Regions from separate parts of the Mesorhizobium sp. M0244 genome, predicted to be linked through region 1. Evidence: predicted binding sites of a transcription regulator. Region 1 holds the regulator's gene; each other region holds the start of a gene.
What was found. Region 1 encodes LexA, which represses DNA repair genes until DNA is damaged. Its sites were predicted from a motif close to TGTTCNNNNTGTGTTCNG; they were not measured.

Region 1 (4,339 bases):
GACTTCTCCTTCGACAGCTATTTTGCCGGTATCGGCGGCAGCGGCTTTTTCCTCGGCAATCCAAAAGTCGTGCCGTCGGGCGGCATGCCGCTTGCTGCGCGGCTTTCTTCGGCGGTCGAGGATGCCCGCGAATCGATCGCCGACCATATCCGCAGCCGCATCGGCGGCGCCGAGGGGGAAATTGCAGCCGCGCTGATCGTCGGCGTGCGCGCCGGCATTCCCGAGGAGATCAACGAAGCGATGCGGCGTACCGGCATCTACCACATCATCTCCATCTCAGGGCTGCATATGGCGTTGGTCGCCGGCACCATCATGGCCCTCCTGCGCGGCGCCTTTGCGCTGTTTCCCAACTTCTCATCGCGACGGCCGGTCAAGAAATATGCCGCAGCCGCCGCGCTTTTTTCGATTGCGGCGTACCTCGTCTTTTCCGGCATCGTGGTGGCGGCCGAACGCAGCTTCATCATGCTGGCGGTGATGCTTATCGCCGTGCTGTTCGACCGGGCCGCGCTCACCATGCGCAATCTGGCGATCTCGGCCATCGCGGTCATCCTGGTGTCGCCGCACGAGGTGGTCGGTCCGAGTTTCCAGATGTCCTTCGCCGCGACTGCGGCCCTTGTCGGCGCCTATGCCGGCTGGTCCGATTACCGCGCCGGCAGGGCCACCACGCCGCCACCGCGGCGGTCGCCGCTACGCTTCGCCACCCGAAAGGTTCTGTTGGGCATGGGCGGCCTCGCGATGACCTCGATCATTGCAGGGGGCGCCACGGCGCTTTTCGCTATATGGCATTTCCAGCGCGTGGCGCCGCTCAGCCTGTTCGCCAATCTGGCGATCATGCCCATTGTCTCGCTGGTCGTCATGCCTTGCGCGGTCCTCAGCGCGCTGGCGATGCCGTTCGGCGCGGATGGGCCTTTCCTCTATGTGATGGGCAAGGGGCTGACGGCGATGATCGCCCTGTCCGGATGGATCTCCGAGCGCTCGCCGATCGACGCGGTCGGGCTGATTTCGCTGAGATCGGTCCTTCTGGTGACGATCGGTCTCATAATTGCCAGCATGGCCACGACCTGGCTGCGGCTCGCGGCACTTCCTTTCGCGCTCGCCGGCTTGCTGACGACTACGCAGACGCGCGCACCCGACGTATTGATCTCGGAGGACGCACGGCTGGTCGCGCTGCCGATCGGCAGCGGTGAACTCGCGGTCAACCGAGCACGCCCGAATGAATTCACCATCGACAACTGGAAACGCGCCCTGACCTCCGAGGCCATCGTCGCGCCGGAAACACCGGGAAAGAACGACCCGCAATTCGACATTGCCGACCCAGCCGATCTGCCAGCGGGCATGCCTTTCATTTGCACGGAGGGCCTCTGCCTTGCCCGCCATCCATCCGGTGCGATTGTCGCGCAAGCCAAGGACCGGGATACTGCGCGGCCAGCCTGTGCTTTTGCCAGTTTGATCGTCATCGACGACGCCACCGCCCATAACCCCTGCTACTACGACCGGCTGGTCCTCGTCGTCACCAAACGGCAACTGGCGCGCGCGGGAAGTGCCGCCGTGTATTTCGATCCACAAGCGGCAACGCGCGCAGAAATCCGCTTCGCGGTCGAAAAATCATACCGGCCCTGGCATATGCAGCGGAAGTTTTCACGCGAGGCCAGAGGCCTGCCGCCATATCGCAAGGCCGACAAGCCTAAAGCCGGCACCACACCCAAGGGCGCAACTCAGTAGCGGCGGATCAGCCCGACGAGTTTGCCTTGCACCTTGACCCTGTCTGGCCCGAAGATGCGCGTCTCATAGGCCGGATTAGCGGCTTCCAGGGCGATCGAGGCGCCCTTGCGGCGGAACCGCTTCAGCGTCGCTTCCTCCTCGTCGACCAGAGCCACCACGATCTCACCGGGGCTCGCCGTATCGGCATTGCGGATGATGACCGTGTCGCCGTCGAAAATGCCGGCCTCGATCATCGAATCGCCTTTGACCTCAAGCGCATAATGCTCGCCGCCCATGATCATGTCCGGCGGCACGGAGATCGAATGCGTCTGGTGCTGGATGGCGTCGATCGGCACACCGGCGGCGATGCGGCCCATCACCGGGATCGACACGGCGACGACGACATCGTCGTCATTGCCGGCTGCAGGGACGCGCGACGATGTCGGCTTGCCTTGCCGTCCCAGGCTGCCCTGCCCAGGACCGCCTTGCCCAAGACTGCCCTGGATGACGCTCGGCGAGAACTTGCGTGCCGCATTGAGGCCTGGGGCGATCGAGTCGGGCAGGCGCAGCACCTCCAGGGCACGGGCCCGGTTGGGCAAACGGCGAATGAAGCCGCGCTCCTCCAGCGCCGTTATCAGCCGGTGGATTCCTGATTTGGAAGCCAGGTCGAGCGCTTCCTTCATCTCGTCGAAGGAGGGCGGGATACCGCTTTCCTTAAGCCTTTCGTGGATGAACATCAGCAGTTCGTGTTGTTTGCGTGTCAGCATAGCGACCCCCAACAGAATCAGAAAAACAAACCCAGAACAAACACTATCTGTTCCATTTGTGTTCCGCAACTGTTTAAAGTTTAATGAATGTGTTGACGGTTTGTTCAGCGTAACATCAGCACGTCGCAGGGAGCATCCGCCGCCGCGGCGGGTGCGAACGGTGCGCGAACGATCAGCCCGTTCGCATCGGCCAGCATTTTCAGCATTGAGGAATCCTGAATGCCGAACGGCGTCGCCACCAGCGTGCCGGCGTCGTGCCTGACAACAGCCCGCACATAATCCTGCCTGAGATCATTGGCCGGCATGGCAGCGCCGAGCCGCGCCCGACGTATATCCTGCTGAAAGGCCCGGCCGCCGAGCCGCGCCAGCAGCGGCTTCAGGAAGAGCTGGGTGCCGACCAGGCTTGCCACCGGATTGCCGGGCAGGCCGATGCAGCGGATGTCGCCCAGCCGCCCGAACATCAGCGGCTTGCCGGGCCGCATGGCGATCTTCCAGAAATCGAGGGTCATGCCTTGCCCGGTCAGCACGTCATGGACGAAGTCGTGGTCACCGACCGAGGCACCACCCAGCGTGACGATGACATTCGCGCCGGCCTTCACCGCCTTTGTCACCAGCGCAGCGATCGCCTCCTTGCGGTCCGGCGCGATGCCGAGATCGAGCGCGCGCGCGCCGACCGACTGTGCGGCGGCGGCGACGCCATAGGCGTTTGACGAGATGATCTGGTCGGGGCCAAGCTCGCTGCCCGGCGGCAGCAATTCGTCGCCGGTGGCGATGATGGCGACCAGCGGCCGCTTGACCACGCAGACCTCGGGGTGGTTGGCCGATGCTGCCAGTGACAAGGCCGCCGGATCTAGCAGGCGGCCCTGGCCCAGCAGGACGTCGCCCTTGGCGAAATCAAGCCCGAGGCGGCGGATGTTGCGCCCTTGCACCGTCGGCTCCGTCACTTCGACGCTGCCGCCGCCGAGGTCGCGGACGTTCTCCTGGATGACGATGGTGTCGGCGCCTTCGGGAAGCGGCGCGCCGGTAAAGATGCGTACGGCTTGCCCTTGCTGCACCGCCCCGGCAAAGCCGCGTCCGGCTGGCGCCATGCCGATCACCGAAAGCTTTGCTGGTAGGGACGCGATATCGGCGGCCCGCACGGCATAGCCGTCCATGGCGGAGGCATTGAACGGCGGCTGGGTGCGGAGCGCCACAACCGGCTCCGCCAGCACGCGGTCTGCGGCATCCAGCAGTGCGACGCGTTCGCCCGGCAGCGCTGCTGCGCCGTGCAGCAGGCGCTCGAGCGCCTCGGCAACTGGGACCAGCGCCATTATCGGCCCGCCCCGGTGGTCCCATCTCCGGTGACCCCGGTGACCTTGTAGTCGCCGGATTTGCCGCCGGTCTTTTCAACCAGCCTGATGCCGGAGATAACCATGGCACGGTCGACCGCCTTGGCCATGTCATAGATCGTCAGGCAAGCTACCGAGACGGCCGTGAGCGCCTCCATCTCGACTCCGGTCTTGCCGGTAACGCGGGTCAGTGCTGTCACCTTCAGGCCGGGCAGCGCCGCGTCCGGCTCGATATCGACGGATATCTTGGTCAGCAGCAGCGGATGACAGAGCGGGATCAATTCATGCGTCTTCTTGGCCGCCATGATACCGGCGATGCGCGCGGTGCCCAGGACATCGCCCTTCTTGGCATCGCCGGCGAGGATCATGTCCAGCGTCTCGGGCCGCATCGAGACGAAGCCCTCTGCGACTGCCGTGCGCACCGTCTCAGCCTTGTCGCCGACATCGACCATGTTGGCTTCGCCCTGTGCGCCAAGATGGGTGAGGGCGGCCGCCATCCTCAGACCGCCTTAGAGCGACGTGCGTCCGTTTGGACGCACAAAG
Region 2 (4,339 bases), on a different contig from region 1:
CCGGATCGAGACGGAACTTGCCGACGGCGACGGATTTTCCGTGTCCGGCAAATACGCCGCCGCGGTACCGGCCGACGACAATAATCTGGTGGTGAGGGCGCGCGACGCGCTGCGGCGCGAGGCCGGTTCCCAGCATGCGCCGGCTGTCGCCATCAGGCTCGAAAAGAACCTGCCGGTTGCGTCCGGCGTCGGCGGCGGGTCGAGCGACGCGGCGGCGGTGTTGCGCGCTCTGGTCCAGACCTGGGGACTTGATGTCGGCGACGCCGAACTGGCGCGGATCGGCCTGTCGCTAGGCGCCGACGTGCCGATGTGCCTCGCCGCCAAACCGCTGATCGCGCGCGGCGTCGGGGACGAGTTGACGCTCGTGCCGGGTTTCCCGGCCCTGGGTCTGGTGCTCGTCAATCCCGGCACTGCCGTCTCGACGGCCGAAGTGTTCGACGCGCTTGGCCGCCGCGACAATGCGGGGCTGCCGCCGCTGCCGCGCATTGTCGACTTCCACGGCATCCGCAACTGGCTGGAGATCACCCGCAACGATCTCGAGCCTGCGGCGCGCGCAATCCAGCCGGCCATCGGCAAGGCGCTTTCCGTGCTGAACAAGGCCGGAGCCGGTTTTGCCCGGATGTCGGGTTCCGGCGCCACTTGCTTCGGGCTGTTCGAGACCGGCAATGTGGCCAAGCGCGCGGCCGTCGATATCCGCGGCCGCCATCCCGACTGGTTTGTCGCAGCAACGCGAAGCCTGACCTCGGAGGCTGAGGCCCATGGCCAGGATTGACGAGAGCCGCCCCTTCGTTCCCGTGCGCATCGCGGTGCTGACCGTTTCCGATACGCGCAGCCTCGCCGACGACAAATCCGGACAGACGCTGGCCGACCGCATCACGAAGGCCGGCCACGTTCTCGCCGCCCGCGACATCGTCACCGACGACCTGGAAAAGATCCGCGACAGAGTCCTGGGCTGGTCGAAGGACGATGCGATCGATGTCGTCATCACCACCGGCGGGACCGGCTTCACCGGCCGCGATGTGACGCCTGAAGCGCTGGAGCCGATCTTCGAAAAGCGCATGGACGGCTTTTCCCAAGTGTTCCACCGCATCTCCTACGACAAGATCGGCACCTCGACGATCCAGAGCCGGGCAACTGGCGGCGTCGTCAACGCCACCTTCGTCTTTGTGCTGCCGGGCTCGCCCGGCGCCTGCAAGGACGCCTGGGACGGCATCTTGAAGCCGCAGCTCGACTACCGGCACATGCCCTGCAACTTCGTCGAGATCATGCCGCGGTTGGACGAGCATTTGCGGCGCGGCTGAGACGGAGCGAGGTATCGGCCGGACGACACCGCCTCAGCGAATGACCGGCTCGCCGTGAAAGCGCCGGCGCGACGGCGGCGAGACGCCGAAGCCGACTTCCATCATCAGCCGCGGCGTGCGCGTCGGCACGGTGCCCATATGGAAGCCGAACGGATCCTCGACAAAGCCGAGGCCGGCCGGCCCGGTCAGCGTGACCGGGCTCTGCTCGCCGTAGACGCCCAGCACCTCTTCCGCCGAGTGGCCGACCAGCAGCGTCAGCTGATGCTTCAGGATGCGGCGGTTGTGGGAGCCGCGGACATAGACATGCGGCCCGGTGTCGGCGTCGACCGGCACCAGGTAGAAAAAGAACTTCAGCATGCGCCAGTCGTCGAGGTCGAAATGGTATTTGCCGAGCGAGGCCATGTTCTTGTCGGCGTCCGAGACGCCACCGGTCGGAAAGCTCCACCAGACGCGGGTCGTGATCAGCTTGGCCTGGCTGCCGAGATAGTGTGCCGCGACGTCGAGAAGCAGCGGATCGCGCTGCACGGCGACCGCAGCGCTGCAGTCGAGAACCCGCTCGAAATAGTGACCGCTGAGCAGCGGTCGGCCGAAATGCTTTTCGGCATCGGCGTGTTTTTCGGGCAGGAATTCGAGCCGGCGGTCGAAATTGCCGAAGCATGGCGTGCGCTCGGCGAAGCGGGCGATCTCCTCATGGATGGCGGCCGGCAGCGTCAGGCCCGAATAGAGCCCCTCGGAGCGCAGCGCGCCGACGACGGCATCGCGGTCGACGCCGGCGAACATCGTTTCACCGACATTGCGCGCCGGCGGAACGGGCTTTGCACCGCGCCAGTGCAGCCGCCGCGCCGGCATGGTGCGCGCCAGCATGAACATCGGCAACCATGCCGGATTCTCGCGAAGGTCGGACAGGTAGGTCGGGATCCGGGCGGCGATGCGGCGCAGCGTACCGCCGTTGCGTGCGATCGCCTCGAGGCTTGCAGCGCCGGATTTGTCAGGGCTTGAAAGGGTCATCGGGGTCCTCAAATGTCTGGGGAACAGCATCGACGATAGTCGTCGCCGCTCCGGCACATCCCAAACCCTATTCGCCCGTTTCGCCGGGAATGGTACCCCCCAGCCACGTTTTGTGCAATGCACAATAAATGAAACCTCGGCAAAAATTCGCTTCGGCAGTTCCCCGAACCGAGACGGTAAGGCGTCACTTCCGCGGCGCCACCCATATCTCGGCGTCGAGCCTTCTTGTCGCCAGGCCGCGGGCAATCGCTTCGGCGCTGCGGGCGCTCTTAGACAGCGCCGCGGCCTGACGCTTGCTGATCACCAAGCCTTCGGCGAGAGCGCGATTTCCGGCAAAGACGCGCGACAGGAACGGCGCGCGGCTGCCGCGTGCCCGCGAAAACCGCGCCGCCATGGTTTGCCTCGCCGTATGAGCGACGACCTCGTCGATCCAGCCCTCCCCCAGCCGCGCTCCCGGCTCCAGCAAAAGCAGCCACTCGCCTTTGGCCTGCCTGATGCCGGCAGCGATGCCGCCGCTGACATAGTGGCAGCCGGCATGTTCGGCGACGCGGTGCGTCTGGTCGGTCGAGCCGGTGTCGCAGACGACGACGTCGCGCACCACGCCCTCGACCGCGCCGCCGATCAGCGAGGCGAGCGTGCGGGCAAGGCCCTCCTCGTCATTCAGGGTTTCGATCAGAACGCTGAGCATCTTTAGCCGAATAGCGGAAAGCGCTGGGCTGCGCCAGTTTTTGCGGCGTGCCGCTAAAAAGTTCTTGCTTTGTTCTCACCAATCAAATAGGAATAGTTTCCATGAGCAGAGCGATTCGACAGCGGGCAGACAGTCCCTGGGAGAGGGCCAAAATGGAACAGATCGTGCGTGCCGATATTGCAGCCTTCGGAGCTGGCAGGGCCGAGATGGCGAATGCGATGATCGAGCAGAGCGGCATGCGCGTGCGTCCGGAACGCAATCGCGGCAGGTCGGCGGGCATCAATCCGTCCGGCCGTTTCGAGCCGGTCAGCCGGCATGTGTTCGACGACGGCTGGAATTCGCTGGAGGAGCTGCCGCCCTTCAAGACCGAGGTACAGGTCGAGAAGCCGCGCACCATCATCACCCGCAACGAATCGCCCGACATCTCCTTCGATCGCTCGATCAACCCCTATCGCGGCTGCGAGCATGGCTGCGTCTATTGTTTCGCACGGCCGACGCACAGCTTCATGGGCCTGTCGGCGGGGCTGGATTTCGAATCGAAGCTGTTCGCCAAGCCGGATGCGGCGCGGCTGCTCGACAAGGAATTGTCGAAGGATAATTACCAGCCGCGCACCATCGCCATCGGCACCAACACCGATCCCTATCAGCCGATCGAGAAGCAATACCGGATCATGCGCGAGATCCTCGAAGTGCTGGAGGCGCGCGGGCATCCGGTCGGCATCGTCACCAAATCGGCGCTGGTGACACGCGACATCGACATCCTGTCGCGCATGGCCGAGCGCGGGCTGGCTAAGGTGGCATTGTCGGTGACGACAATGGACCGGATGTTGGCCAGAACGATGGAGCCACGCGCGTCGACGCCGACCAAGCGGCTGGAGGCGATCCGGCAGCTTTCGGATGCCGGCATTCCGGCCTCGGTCATGGTCGCGCCGATCATCCCCGGACTGACCGACCCGGAGATGGAGCGCATCCTCGATTCGGCGCGGGCCGCAGGCGCGCGCGAGTCGGGCTATGTGCTGCTGCGCCTGCCGCTGGAGGTCGCGCCGATCTTCAAGGACTGGCTGCTGCGCCACTATCCTGACCGCTATCGCCACGTCATGTCGCTGATCCGTTCGATGCGCGACGGCAAGGACTACGATTCGGAATGGGGCAAGCGCATGAAAGGCTCCGGCCCCTATGCCTGGCAGATCGGACGGCGCTTCGAGATCGCCGCCAAGCGGCTCGGCCTCAATGCCGAGCGGCGCTCGCTGCGGACCGACCAGTTCATCCCCGCTGCCAAGGCAACCGAGCAGCTGATGCTGCTGTGAAGTCTTTGTTTATGCATGTCGTTTTCCCAAAACCG
Region 3 (4,339 bases), on a different contig from region 1:
TCGTAGAGCTTGAAGGCTGTCTCGCCATCCAGCATGTCGCCGGCGGCCAGCTTTTCCGTCGCCTCCGAAAGCAAGCCCAAGCCGCGCACCAGCGTTTTGCGGAAACGGGTTTCCTCAAGCTTCAGCGTCTCGGTAATCATCTGTTCGCCGCGCACCAGTTCGGGATAGGCTTGGCCCATCTCGCGCACCAGCGCCGGCACCAGGCGCCACATCAGGGGATCGCGGGCGCCGAGCAACTGCGCATGGCGCATGGCGCGGCGCATGATACGACGAAGCACATAGCCGCGGCCTTCATTGGACGGCAGCACGCCATCGGCCACCAGGAAGCAGGACGAACGCAGGTGGTCGGCAATGACGCGGAACGATCCTACAGTGTCCGCATCCGGATCGCGGCCAAGCGTGGACGACGCAGCGTCGATCAGGTGGCGGAACAGGTCGGTTTCGAAGACGCTTTCAACCCCTTGCAGGATGGAGGCCATGCGCTCCAAGCCCATGCCTGTGTCGATCGACGGACGTGGCAGGTCGATGCGCTCGTCTTTCGTCACCTGTTCATACTGCATGAACACCAGGTTCCAGAATTCAAGGAAACGGTCGCCATCCTCCTCAGGGCTGCCGGGAGGGCCACCCCAGATATGCTCGCCACGGTCGATGAATATCTCCGAGCACGGCCCGCAAGGTCCGGTGTCGCCCATTGCCCAGAAGTTGTCAGAGGTCGGGATGCGGATAATGCGATCGTCGGAAAAGCCGGCGATCTTCTTCCAGTAGGCGGCGGCCTCGTCGTCGGTGTGATAGACGGTGACCAGCAGCTTGTCCTTCTTCAGCCCGAATTCCCTGGTGATCAGGTTCCAGGCAAGCTCTATGGCGCGCTCCTTGAAATAGTCGCCGAAGGAGAAATTGCCGAGCATCTCGAAGAAGGTCAGGTGGCGCGCAGTGTAGCCGACATTGTCAAGGTCGTTGTGCTTGCCCCCGGCGCGAACACTCTTCTGGGCGGTCGTGGCACGCGAATAGGGCCGCTTCTCCAGACCGGTGAAAACGTTCTTGAACTGCACCATGCCGGCGTTGGTGAACATCAGCGTCGGGTCGTTGCGCGGCACCAGCGGGCTCGACGCGACGACCTCGTGACCTTCCTTGCGAAAATAGTCGAGAAATGCCGACCGGATCTCGTTGACGCCACTCATGAATACTGCCTTTTCGAGAGAACCGCCGGCCATCGGCGGAAAATAGACATGGCCTTTTAGCGGTCGCACCGCAGCCTGTCCAGAAACACGAAACGGGCTCAAATCACGGCCTTCACCGGCACTTTGAAATGGCTTCTGCCCCGCCATAAAACGCAAACCGCCGGCACGGGGCCGGCGGTTCGAAACGCATCGATTAAGCAAACTCAGATCAAAACATCAACCGAAACCTGGCTGAAGCTCCGCGGGGCGTCGCTCGCCAAGCCTACATCGCGCCGGCGTCGTCCTCGAAACCGTCGTCGCTGCTTTCGGAGCCGCCGTTCTCAAGGAATTTCTCGGCGATCAGCCCGGCATTCTGCCGCAGCGCCAGCTCGATCTCGCGCGCCGTGTCGGGATTGTCGCGCAGGAACAGTTTTGCGTTTTCGCGGCCCTGGCCGAGACGCTGGGAATTGTAGGAGAACCAGGCGCCCGACTTTTCGACCACGCCGGCCTTGACGCCGAGGTCGACCAGCTCGCCGGTCTTGGACACGCCCTCGCCATACATGATGTCGAACTCGACCACCTTAAAGGGCGGCGCCAGCTTGTTCTTGACGACCTTGACGCGGGTCTGGTTGCCGACGACCTCGTCGCGATCCTTGACCGAGCCGATGCGGCGAATGTCGAGGCGGACCGAGGCATAGAATTTCAGCGCGTTGCCGCCGGTCGTCGTCTCGGGCGAACCGAACATGACGCCGATCTTCATGCGGATCTGGTTGATGAAGATGACCATGGTGTTGGAGCGCGAGATCGAGGCGGTGAGCTTGCGCAGTGCCTGACTCATCAGGCGGGCCTGCAGGCCGGGCAGCGAATCGCCCATCTCGCCTTCGATTTCGGCGCGCGGCGTCAGCGCCGCCACCGAATCGACGACCAGCACGTCGATGGCGCCGGAGCGCACCAGCGTGTCGCAGATCTCAAGCGCCTGCTCACCGGTATCGGGCTGCGAGATCAACAGGTTTTCGAGATCGACGCCGAGCTTGCGGGCATAGACCGGGTCGAGCGCGTGCTCGGCATCGACGAAGGCGCAGATGCCGCCCTTCTTCTGGGCTTCGGCCACCGTGTGCAGCGCCAGCGTCGTCTTGCCCGAGCTTTCCGGCCCGTAGATCTCGACGATGCGGCCGCGCGGCAGGCCGCCGACGCCAAGCGCGATGTCGAGGCCAAGCGAGCCGGTCGGCACCGTTTCGATCTCGACGACCTGCTCGTTTGCGCCGAGCCGCATGATCGAGCCCTTGCCGAAGGCACGCTCGATTTGCGACAGCGCCGCATCCAGAGCCTTTGATTTGTCCACCGCTTTGTCCTCTACAAGCCGCAAAGTATTCTGAGCCATGATACATCACCCCGTGGTCGTCAATGAAGGCCGGACAATCCCGTAATCCTTGTTAGAATGTACCTTATTTGTTCTCGTTTGTCAACGGACGGCAAGCACCTGAAAAACAAACGATATCGCGATTTGTTCTATTTTTGTTTCGCGCTTTCGGCGGGAGACATACCCTGCATCCTATGCGGGGCCGTTACTGCCATGTTGCGAATCGCGCCTGTGATTGCGGGCTTCCGCAGGGCAACCTAGTCTCCTCCCGGGCAACAGCAAAGGTCATTTTGCCGGCATGATGAAATCCTCGACGATCCTGGCCGTGGGCGGCGCCTATATCGAGCGGCGCGGCCGGCTTGTCGGCGCCTTCGTGCCGGCCGCGTCGAACCCCGGCACGATGCGCGAGCATGTCGGCGGCGCCGTCTTCAACGCCTTGCGCTGTGCGGTGCGGCGCGGCGTCTCGGCCTCGCTGCTTTCGGTGCGCGGCGGCGATGCCCAAGGCGACACGGTTTTACGCGCCATCACCGAGGCCGGCATTGCCGATCTGTCGGCGGTGTTCCTCGATCGCGCGACGCCGAGCCATACGGCGTTGGTCGATAGCGACGGTGGGCTGATCGCCGGCCTTGCCGACATGGTGCTCTACGAACTGGCGCTTCCCAAGCAGATCCGCCGCGCCAAGGTGCGTGAGGCGATCGGCACCGCCGACGCGGTGCTGTGCGACGCCAACCTGCCGTCGACCGCGTTGGAGCGGCTGGCGGCGCTCGCTGCCGGCAAGCCGGTCTTTGCGCTTGCGGTCTCGTCCAGCAGAGCGGCGCGGCTGACGCCGGTGCTTGACCTTCTGGTGCTGACCTTCATGAACCGGCAAGAGGCCGGCGTGCTCGCCGGCGTGGACATAGATGCCGACGGGCGCGGCATCGTCGACGGGCTGAGACATGCAGGCTTGAAAGGCGGCGTGGTGACCGCCGGCGGCGGACCGGTGCTCGGTTTCGACGAAGCCGGCGCTTTTTCGATCTCGCCGCCGCTGCCACAAAAGCGGGCCGACGTGACCGGCGCCGGCGACGTGCTGGCGGGCGCGACGATCGCCGCCCTGCTGCGCGGCTTGACGCTGCGCGCGGCGCTGCGTGAAGGCGTCGCCGCGGCGATGCTCGCCGTCGTCGAGAGCGCCGATACGGCTGCGGCGTTCAGCGGCACCGGCTTTGCCGAGGCACTGGCGCTGGTGCCCGAGGCGCGCGAACTGGCGTGAAGTGCGCCCTGGATTGCCGGCGGCAGCTAGCGGACCGGCGCAGCCTACTTGCCGGCGCGCCGTCCCGCCTCATAGGCCCGGCGCGCCCAGATCGCCATCTCATCGGGATCGTCGAAAGCGCTTTCTGGAACGCTCCAATAGGGCATCGATACGAGCTTGCCATGGCGCGAGCCGGTATAGGTCCATTGCCGGCAACCGGCCGCTTCGAAATCCGGGGCGCTTTCGGCGTCGGCCTTCAGCATCAATTCGCCGCGGATGACGATGGCGACGATGACGCCGTCGAAGTAGATGCCTTTACCGCCGAACAGCTTGCGGATGCTGACCGGCCCGAGGCCTTCGAAAAGCTCTTCTATGCGCTCGTTGTCCATGCGGCGATCATGTCATCGGGATTTCCCCTTGTCATCGCCGCAACCGGCACCATCCTGACAAGTTCAGAATCAATTTCGTCGGAGTTTTTCATGCCGCTTCTGCTCAAGGGATCCTGCCGGTGCAATGCCGTGCGTTTCGAGGTGGAGAGCCACACGCCGGTGCCGTTCATGCTGTGCTACTGCTCGATCTGCCGCAAGCAGCAGGGCG
Region 4 (4,339 bases), on a different contig from region 1:
CCCGACATCGTTGAGGAAGCGCAGCCGCTCGCGGATCTCCTTGAGCACGCGCACCGCAATCTCGTTCTGCTTGTCGTTGAGGGAAGCAGGCAGATCGGTGAACCACTGGTCGGCCTTGCGGATCGACAGCTCGGTGACCTCGCCGATGTGCTTGCCGGCGATCTTGACCGCGAGCGCCTCCGGCTTCAGCCGATAGCCGCGGCAGGCCGGGCAAGGCGTGGCCGACATGAAACGCTCGATCTCCTCGCGCATCCAGGCTGATTCGGTTTCCTTCCAGCGGCGCTCGAGATTGGGAATGACGCCCTCGAAGGTCTTGGTCGTCTTGTAAGAGCGCAGGCCGTCATCATAGTGGAAGGTGATTTCGCGCTCGCCGGTGCCGTGCAGGATGGCTTGCTTTGCCTCCTCGCTCAAATCCTTGAACTTGTCGCCAAGCTTGAAGCCATAGGCAACGCCCAGCGCTTCCAGCGTCTGCGCATAATAGGGCGAGGTCGACTTCGCCCACGGGCTGACGGCGCCGGCACGCAGCGAGACATTCTCGTCGGGCACGACCAGGCTGGCGTCGATGGCGCGCTGGCTGCCGAGACCGTCACAGGTCGGGCAGGCGCCGAACGGATTGTTGAACGAGAACAGCCTGGGCTCGATCTCGGGAATGGTGAAGCCGGATACCGGGCAGGCGAACTTTTCCGAGAACAGCATGCGCTCATGCGTCTCGTTCTTCGACTTGTTGACCGAATCCTCGCCGGTTTGGCTGGCGTCGAGCGGCTTGTCGGCGAACTCGGCCACCGCCAGTCCGTCGGCCAGCTTCAGCGCGGTCTCGATGGAGTCGGCGAGCCGCGTCGCCAGATCGCCGCGCACGACGATGCGGTCGACGACGACGTCGATGTCGTGCTTGTACTTTTTGTCCAGCGCCGGGACGTCGGCGATCTCATAGAAGACGCCGTCGACCTTGACGCGCTGAAAGCCCTTCTTCTGCAACTCGAGCAGTTCCTTGCGGTACTCGCCTTTGCGGCCGCGCACCATCGGCGCCAGAATGAACAGCCGGGTGCCTTCCTCGACCGCAAGCACCCGGTCGACCATCTGCGAAACCGTCTGGCTCTCGATCGGCAGGCCGGTGGCCGGCGAATAGGGGATGCCGACGCGGGCGAACAAAAGCCGCATATAATCGTAGATCTCGGTGACAGTGCCGACCGTCGAACGCGGGTTCTTCGAGGTGGTCTTCTGCTCGATGGAGATGGCCGGCGACAGGCCGTCGATCTGGTCGACGTCCGGCTTCTGCATCATTTCGAGGAATTGCCGTGCATAGGCCGAAAGGCTCTCGACATAGCGGCGCTGGCCTTCGGCATAGATGGTGTCGAAGGCAAGCGACGACTTGCCGGACCCCGACAGCCCGGTCATGACGATCAGGCTGTCACGCGGCAGGTCGAGATCGACATTCTTCAGATTGTGTTCGCGTGCCCCGCGAATGGAAAGATATTTATGGTCGGCCATCGCCGGTCGCCGCCTCAGAATCTGGAATTCGTGGGATGGGCGGGTTTTCCCGACCACCCCCCTATGTAGGTAATTTCGCCGCCTTTTCGAGAGACGCCACAACTCTCGACCAAAGCGTTTAACCGTCTTTCGCGCGAACGGGCAAGCGGAAAGAACAAAGGCCGAACACGCTCCTGACAAAAGCTGCCCGTGCAGCCGGCTTCACAAAGCGTCTCGCGATCACATTTTTCGGTAAATCGGCTATTCAAGGTTGACGTCCCTGCGCCATGGGGGCAGACTCCAAACGTCAACGAAGCCGGCCGTCTTTCGATGGCCTCGCGGCCTGGGGCCAGCCTGCGAGACGCTGCAGGGTATGCGATGAGCGCTTCGATGACGACAGTCACAACGAACAGAAGGAGAGCAGAGGCATGACTCCACCGGATAGTTCCTTGAGGCTCCACGTGTCGCTGGAGCCGCGGCAGGTATAAGTGGCCAGGGTCAGGCGTTTTCGCCGCCCGTTAAACGTTGATCTGCCGATCCCCACAAAAATCAGAGACTGCTAGTCGGATCGTCGGCTGAACGCCGCGAAGCATCCGAAATAAAAAGCCGGCAGTACACTCCCGGCAATTTGGATTTCAGATCCAAGAAGCCCCGTCAGTTGCAAAAGCAATGGCGGGGCTGTTCGTTTGAGGCGCAACGATTGTGGTGCATACCAGGCGAACTTACCGGCTGGAGGGCCTGATCCCGCCGGTAGCGACATCGATAGTTATGCTACCGGAAATCCGAACATCGGTATCGCCGATCTTGGACGTGCCGTTGCCGCTGCTGGGAACCGCGTCGTCGGGCTCGGGCTGCGGGGCTGGCTCGGCGATGCGATAGTCGCTGGTCACACCGGGCAGGGCGCCCTTTTGCGAAGACGTCGAACTATCTTGGGCAAATGCCGTGCCGACCAGCATGTTCGTGCCGGCAATGGCGACGGCGGCAAAGCGCAATATGCTGGATGAACGGCAGGCGATCATCGCCGGACTATAATGCCGCGATAGCGGCAGGACCAGACCGGCGGCGCTGAATTGCGGGCGCTCAATCGCCGCAGTTCCGTCCGCCGGCTCCGCTCGTTCACGCGGCCTGTTTGCGAGTGTCGAAAACATGGTCGACAAGGCCCCAATCCTTGGCCTCCTGGGCGGTCATGAAAAAGTCGCGGTCGAGCGTGCGTTCCACTTCTTCGTAGGTGCGGCCGCAATGGTGGGCGTAAAGATCGGTCATGCGCCGCTTGGTGCGAAGGATGCCCTCGGCATGGCGCTGGATGTCGGAGGCTTGGCCCTGGAAGCCGCCGAGAGGCTGATGCAGCACGATGCTGGTGTTGGGCAGCGCGATACGCCGCCCCGGCGTGCCCGCCATCAAAAGGAACGAGGCCATCGAGGCGGCAAAGCCCATACAAACGGTGGAGACCGGGCAGCTGATGTACTGCATCGTATCGTAGATGGCGAAACCGCTGGTCACCACGCCGCCCGGCGAGTTGATGTAGAGCGAGACCTCCTTGTCGGGATTGTCGGATTCCAGCGACAGAAGCTGGGCGCAGACCAGCGCCGAGGTGCCGTCATCGATCGGCCCGTTGATGAAGACGATGCGCTCGCGCAGCAGCCGCGAAAATATGTCGAAGGCGCGTTCGCCGCGGCTCGACTGCTCGATCACCATTGGGACCAGGTTGGCAAGGCCGCTCATCGTTTCTCTCCGTTGACTATTGTCGTTCAGGCCGCGCGCCGGAAGAGGCGCGGGGTGTTTGCGGCGATCTGCTTGTGGCTGGGATTGCTTGCTTCAAACGAAAGCCTGCAGCCGGCGCCTGCCATCGCGATCTCTGGCATCGCTGCCCGGGCAAAACCATCATGGACGATGCGCAGATGCGTGCCCCCGGAAACGGTGCGGTCGAGCGTAAAGGTGACGATGCTGTCGATTGGGCTGTCCGTTGGACTGTCGAGCGGGGCCTGCGCATCGCCGGGCGCCGGCCGTTCCCGCCAGGAATACCGCAGCAGGCGTCCGGGATCCGCGTCGAGGATTTCGCACTCGATCGGCGCCTCCGGCGTTTTAAAGGCAAAGCGGCTACCGATTTCGGGCTTTATGTCGTTCGGCATCATCCAGGCCGCGAGCAGGTCCGGCACTGTCAACGCCCGCCACACCTTTTCCGGCGGGTCGGGCAACTCGCACTCGAACTCGATCTTGTCTGCCGCCATTTCCGCGTGTTCTTTGCCTCGGCTGGTCATTGGTCCATATCCTTCAAAACCGTCTTGAGCCTTTCAATGCGCTCTGGCCAGAATGCACGGTAGCGTTCGATCCAGCCGAGCAGCGGCGCAAGCCCCTTCGGATCGGCGCGGTAATAGGCGTTGCGGCCAGCCCGTCGCTCGACCACAAGGCCGGCGCCGCGCAGCACGGCCAGATGCTGCGATACCGCCGGCTGCGATACCGGCATGCCAGTGCGCAGTTCCGACACCGTCATCTCGCCGTCGGCGAGCCGCTCATAGACGGCGCGACGCGTTGGATCGGCCAGCGCCCGAAAAATCTCTGCTTCGATCATGCCGAAAGCATAAGTCGATACTTATCGGTTTGGCAAGCGAAGTTTTTTAAGACAAGCGGTGTTTTAAGACAGGCGAGGTTTTACAAACTCTCTGGGAGCCAGCGTCTCACCATGTCGGGGGATCCGTTGAACGTCGCCTCGAAAACTGGTGACGCGAGCACGGCATGGATATGAAGCATTTCGGAGCCGACGTTTCTGAAGCCATGTTGCCTGCGCGCGGCAACAACAAGCGACTGTCCAGCAGTCAAGACGAGATGCTCTTGGTCGATCCACATCTCGGCCTTGCCAGCGATGACGGTAAGC

Region 2: the regulator LexA is predicted to act here: its motif matches at 3,057-3,074, upstream of NKJ08_RS08455 (PA0069 family radical SAM protein).
Region 3: the regulator LexA is predicted to act here: its motif matches at 2,663-2,680, upstream of recA (recombinase RecA).
Region 4: the regulator LexA is predicted to act here: its motif matches at 1,639-1,656, upstream of uvrA (excinuclease ABC subunit UvrA).

What each region holds. Positions count from the first base shown of each region.
Region 1 is NZ_JAMYSE010000006.1:2,100-6,438, forward strand. Features, by position in the region: gene NKJ08_RS06875 (ComEC/Rec2 family competence protein) at 1-1,722, shown strand, start outside; gene lexA (transcriptional repressor LexA) at 1,716-2,468, opposite strand; gene NKJ08_RS06885 (molybdopterin molybdotransferase MoeA) at 2,573-3,778, opposite strand; gene moaC (cyclic pyranopterin monophosphate synthase MoaC) at 3,778-4,293, opposite strand.
Region 2 is NZ_JAMYSE010000007.1:157,263-161,601, reverse strand. Features, by position in the region: gene NKJ08_RS08475 (4-(cytidine 5'-diphospho)-2-C-methyl-D-erythritol kinase) at 1-772, shown strand, start outside; gene moaB (molybdenum cofactor biosynthesis protein B) at 759-1,301, shown strand; gene NKJ08_RS08465 (phytanoyl-CoA dioxygenase family protein) at 1,335-2,309, opposite strand; gene NKJ08_RS08460 (glycosyltransferase) at 2,494-2,997, opposite strand; gene NKJ08_RS08455 (PA0069 family radical SAM protein) at 3,150-4,304, shown strand.
Region 3 is NZ_JAMYSE010000037.1:54,713-59,051, reverse strand. Features, by position in the region: gene alaS (alanine--tRNA ligase) at 1-1,178, opposite strand, end outside; gene recA (recombinase RecA) at 1,441-2,538, opposite strand; gene NKJ08_RS21250 (carbohydrate kinase family protein) at 2,816-3,763, shown strand; gene NKJ08_RS21245 (TfoX/Sxy family protein) at 3,808-4,131, opposite strand; gene NKJ08_RS21240 (GFA family protein) at 4,222-4,339, shown strand, end outside.
Region 4 is NZ_JAMYSE010000047.1:3,670-8,008, reverse strand. Features, by position in the region: gene uvrA (excinuclease ABC subunit UvrA) at 1-1,488, opposite strand, end outside; gene NKJ08_RS23945 (hypothetical protein) at 2,190-2,486, opposite strand; gene NKJ08_RS23940 (ATP-dependent Clp protease proteolytic subunit) at 2,584-3,189, opposite strand; gene NKJ08_RS23935 (SRPBCC family protein) at 3,216-3,725, opposite strand; gene NKJ08_RS23930 (ArsR/SmtB family transcription factor) at 3,722-4,036, opposite strand; gene NKJ08_RS23925 (cupin domain-containing protein) at 4,117-4,339, opposite strand, start outside.